DNA from 2 places in the Paenibacillus sp. J22R98 genome. Region 2 is predicted to be linked to the other one. Evidence: predicted binding sites of a transcription regulator. Region 2 holds the regulator's gene; the other holds the start of a gene.

Region 1 (2,200 bases), on a different contig from region 2:
GCGCGTTCCCGGCTTCTATCATCGAAAGAACCCGTCAAGCCCTTACCTCGTGCGCGTAAAGCGTTGGGGGAGGAAGAAACCTTTTACGCAGGCCGAGCTTATCCGCAGATTAGCATTATCCTTGCATCCCTAGGTGGGACGATTATTCGTCCCGCCTCTTTATTTGCGATTTTGATGCTCAACGAGTAGATAATTAAACTGGATCTCAGCTTGCCCCAAGCTTGATAAATGAGGAGAATTAAACGAGTGGGAGTTGCGAATTATAAGCCATGAGACGGATGGCTGCCGATCGATGAACGAAGTTCGTTCTGATAACTTCCATAACGATGAAAGAAGGTTATACGTATGACTCAACGGGTGAATTATATGCAGCAATCGCCGGAGTTTTTCAAAAGGCTCATTGCGCTTAGCGGTGCTGAGAAGGATAGCTCGATTGAAAGGAGCACCCTCGATCTGGTTCACCTCCGAGCATCGCAGATGAATGGCTGCGGTTTCTGCGTGGATATGCATTCCAAGGAAGCCAAGATCCACGGCGAAAGAGAGCTTCGTCTGTATCACCTTACAATTTGGCGGGAATCGCCGCTGTTTAGTCCGCGTGAACGCGCAGCGTTGACTTGGACCGAGGTGCTGACCAAGATCCCGGAACATGGCGTGACCGATGAGGTGTATGACCAAGTTCGCGAACATTTATCGGAGAAAGAAATATCGGACCTGACCTTCTCCATTATGGCCATAAATGCTTGGAATCGCATAAGCATCGGCTTCAAAAGTGTGCCAGGTTCAGCCGATGAGGCATACGGATTGACGAAAGCAGGTTTGAGCTAACTAGCTGATGGTTACTCCTTCCCGAAGAATGTATGCATATTGATTTCTAATAACAGAGAACCCTATGTAGGGTTCTTTGTTTGTCTTTATATGCCCAGCGTGGACATTATCATAGGTGTAGGTCCCATTATTGGCGTGTTTCTATTGCTATCGACTTGTCACACATCGAGCTCGTAAATCGTCTTATTAGTATCAATAGCAAAGGGGGGACAACAATGAATGATTTCAAAGCGTGCTTGTTTCCTTGCTGTTCGTTCTTTCGTTTGTTGCTTTTCATGAAATTCAAATAGCGTGACATATAACAACTGATTACAAAGATGGAGTACTCTGGGTTATTATGTGAAGTTTTTCACATGGAAGGTTCGGGAAATGGATCAGGAATAAGGAGGAGATTTGAAATGTTGGAAACAACCATTCACGAACCAAACAAATCTGATTTGCATGCCGAGCGGACCGACTTACTGGATAAATTGTTAAAGCCGGAAGTCGAAGAAGCTTTGGAGCAGCTGGTTCTTCACTTGCCGAAGCTCGTCGAGATGACGACGCTGCTGACGAAGACATACGATTTGGCAACGAAAGTAGCGGGAGACCGCGTGCTCATTCACGACACGGTGGGCGCCGTCAAGGAAGTCGTGAAGCCGATCGAAGAAAAAGCAAAGCATTATGCATCGGCTGCTATCGAAGCAAGCGATCGTATAGAACAAGACGCGTCCACGATTGGCCTGTTCGGTATGCTTAGACTGTTGAAAGATCCTGAGCTTCAACGGATGCTGCGCTTCAGTAAAGCGTACTTGGATGTACTGGGCGAAAGAAGAAAATAATAAATAGGAGGACGAGTATATGAGCAAGCAAATTATTATTTTAGGTGCGGGCTACGGCGGCCTTCTCAGCGCGCTTTCCGCTCGCGAACATTTTTCGGCGGAGGAAGCAACGATTACGGTCATTAACCGGTATGAATCGCACCAAATCATTACGGAGCTTCATCGTCTGGCGGTAGGTAATCTCGCCGAGAAAGCCGTCTCGTTGCCGCTCGCAAGTCTATTCAAAGGGAAAAGTATCGATCTGAAGATCGGCACAGTGTCCGCGATCGATCCAGAAAGCCGCAAAGTCCTTCTGGACAACGGCGCTTCATATGGGTACGACGCGCTCGTGCTAGCACTCGGCAGTGAAACGAACTACTTCGGCATTCCGGGACTGCAGGAAAATAGCTTCACGCTGAAATCCGTGGAAGACGCGAACCGGATTTTCGGTCACGTCAATGAAAAAATCGCCGCATACGCGAAAACGAAAAACAAAGCAGATGCGACTTTCATGATCGGCGGCGGCGGCTTGACAGGCGTCGAACTTGTCGGTGAGCTTGCGGACGAGCTCCCGC
Region 2 (2,200 bases):
TGAGTGCTTCCCAGGCCGGAACGGCTGTAGGATCGCCCGAAATTCCTTTGTGGATAAGTGCTGCCAACCGAATTTCATCGAACAGATCCAGATTGTTGTTGCTTGCCGCACTGTCCGTACCAAGTGATACCGTTACGCCGGCTTTCAGCATATCCGGTACACGGGCAATACCGCTCGCGAGCTTCAGATTGCTTGCAGGATTATGGGAGACGCTTACGCCGCGTTCAGCAAGGAGCGCGATCTCTTCATCCGTCAAGTGTACGGCATGCGCAACCAAAGCCGGACGAGAGAAGAAACCAAGCTTGTCCAGATGCTCGACAGGACGGCAGCCATAATCATTGACGTTGAATTGCACTTCTGCAGCCGTTTCCGACATATGCGTATGCAATGGCAAATCTAACTCATTGGCGGCCTCTACGATACGAGCAATATAGTCTGGTGGGCATGTGTATGGGGCATGCGGTGAAAGCATCGTCCGAATACGACCGTTAGCTCTTCCGTTCCACTCTTGAGCAAATTTCTTCGCTTCATCCAGCTTCGCTGTTTGGACATCCGGCGGGCAAAGACCGATTACGCCCCGCGTCAGCAGTCCGCGCATGCCGGATTGTTCTACAACTTCCGCTACGATATGCATCCGGTCGTACATGTCTACGAAAGTTGTCGTTCCGGACTTCAGCATCTCAGCTATGGCGAGCGCTGTTCCCCAGCGTGCATCTTCATCCGTATATTTGCCTTCCATCGGCCACATCTTCTGCTCCAGCCACACTTGCAGCGCTTCATCATCGGAATAACCGCGAAGCAAAGACATCGCAGCATGTCCGTGTGTATTAATTAAGCCGGGCATGAACACAAGCCCTTGACCGTCTATACGTTCCGCTCCTTCAGGAGCCGGATCCGGCGTTAATTCGTCCAAATACAGAATGGTATCGCCTTCGACGACCATATGCCCCTTTAATACGGGACGCTGCTCGTCCATCGTGACGAAAGTACCATTCTCAATCCACAACCGTTTCATTCTCGTCGTCCCCTTCTTCGTCCAAGTAATACGCTAAGCTCAGCAGCTCCGTGGTGAAATTCGCATAATGGATGCGTACATGCTCCTGCACCCGAAGAATCGTCGGGGCAAAATTCAAGATACCGTCCACGCCCGCTTCCACGAACTTATCTGCAACATTCTGCGCTTCAATCGCAGGCACGGTTATGATCCCTATGCGAATGTTACACGCCGCTACCGTTTCCTTCAGCTTATCCATCGGCAATACCGTCAACCCGTTTATGGAGGCGCCAACCATAGAAGGATGAACATCGAATACGGCTGTAATCTTCATATTATCCTTCAAGTACGTATTATAGTTGCACAGCGCTCGGCCTAAATTACCGGCACCGACCAGCCCTACATTGAGCGGCTGGTCCAGCTTTAAAATTTGACGGATCTTCTCGATGAGATAAGTGACATCATAACCGATCCCTTTTCGGCCAAAATCACCAAAATAAGCAAGATCTTTTCGGATTTGTGCCGGATTCAGATCCAGCTTATTGCCAAGATCTTGTGATGAAACCGTCTGGACATCCCGCATGTTCAGATCGTTCAAGACCTGCAGATAAACCGGTAGTCTGCGAACGACCGCCTCGGATATTTTCATCGGCTTCATTTTCCCACCTCTTCTTCACTTGGACTTGGTGCAAGCCATTCACGTATACGCGGCACAATCTGCTCTAAATGCATATGCTCGATCTTCGGCCCCGGTAAGGAATACAGAAAATATTTGCCGTAATACGTATCAATCACTCTAGTATCGTAAATAAGAACGATGCCGCGATCCTTTGCAGTCCGTACGAGGCGGCCAAATCCTTGCTTAAAGCGAATGACCGCTTGCGGGATAGAAAGCTTCATAAACGGGTTTTGCTTCTGCTCCTGCAGCAGCTCAGACTTCGCTTCAACCAGCGGATGATTAGGCGGCTGGAAAGGAAGTCTCACAATCGCAAGGCAGGTCAGCGCATCCCCTGGAATATCTACGCCTTCCCAGAAGCTGCTTGTCCCGAGCAGAACAGAAGCTTGCTGCTGTTGGAATCTTCTGGTCAGCTTGCTGCGATTACTGCTGTCGATCCCCTGGCCGAGAACATGGATACCGGTCGCGGCCAGTGCTTCCTTGAGCGGTTCATACACCTGCTTCAGCATTCTGTAAGACGTGAAGAGAAC

Evidence for each region. Region 2 encodes Rex, which represses fermentation and respiration genes when NADH is low (regulators of the CRP and FNR family bind a similar motif). Its sites were predicted from a motif close to TTGTGAAATATTTCACAA; they were not measured.
Region 1: AC50Y3_RS05060 (helical membrane plugin domain-containing protein) is a predicted target of Rex. The motif match lies at 1,163-1,180, and genes of this name have one in related genera.

Annotation. Positions count from the first base shown of each region.
Region 1 is NZ_JBXENW010000001.1:1,089,688-1,091,887, forward strand. Features, by position in the region: gene AC50Y3_RS05050 (DNA-primase RepB domain-containing protein) at 1-133, shown strand, start outside; gene AC50Y3_RS05055 (carboxymuconolactone decarboxylase family protein) at 346-825, shown strand; gene AC50Y3_RS05060 (helical membrane plugin domain-containing protein) at 1,227-1,646, shown strand; gene AC50Y3_RS05065 (NAD(P)/FAD-dependent oxidoreductase) at 1,666-2,200, shown strand, end outside.
Region 2 is NZ_JBXENW010000003.1:414,035-416,234, reverse strand. Features, by position in the region: gene AC50Y3_RS12060 (amidohydrolase) at 1-1,015, opposite strand, end outside; gene AC50Y3_RS12055 (redox-sensing transcriptional repressor Rex) at 996-1,652, opposite strand; gene dinG (ATP-dependent DNA helicase DinG) at 1,649-2,200, opposite strand, start outside.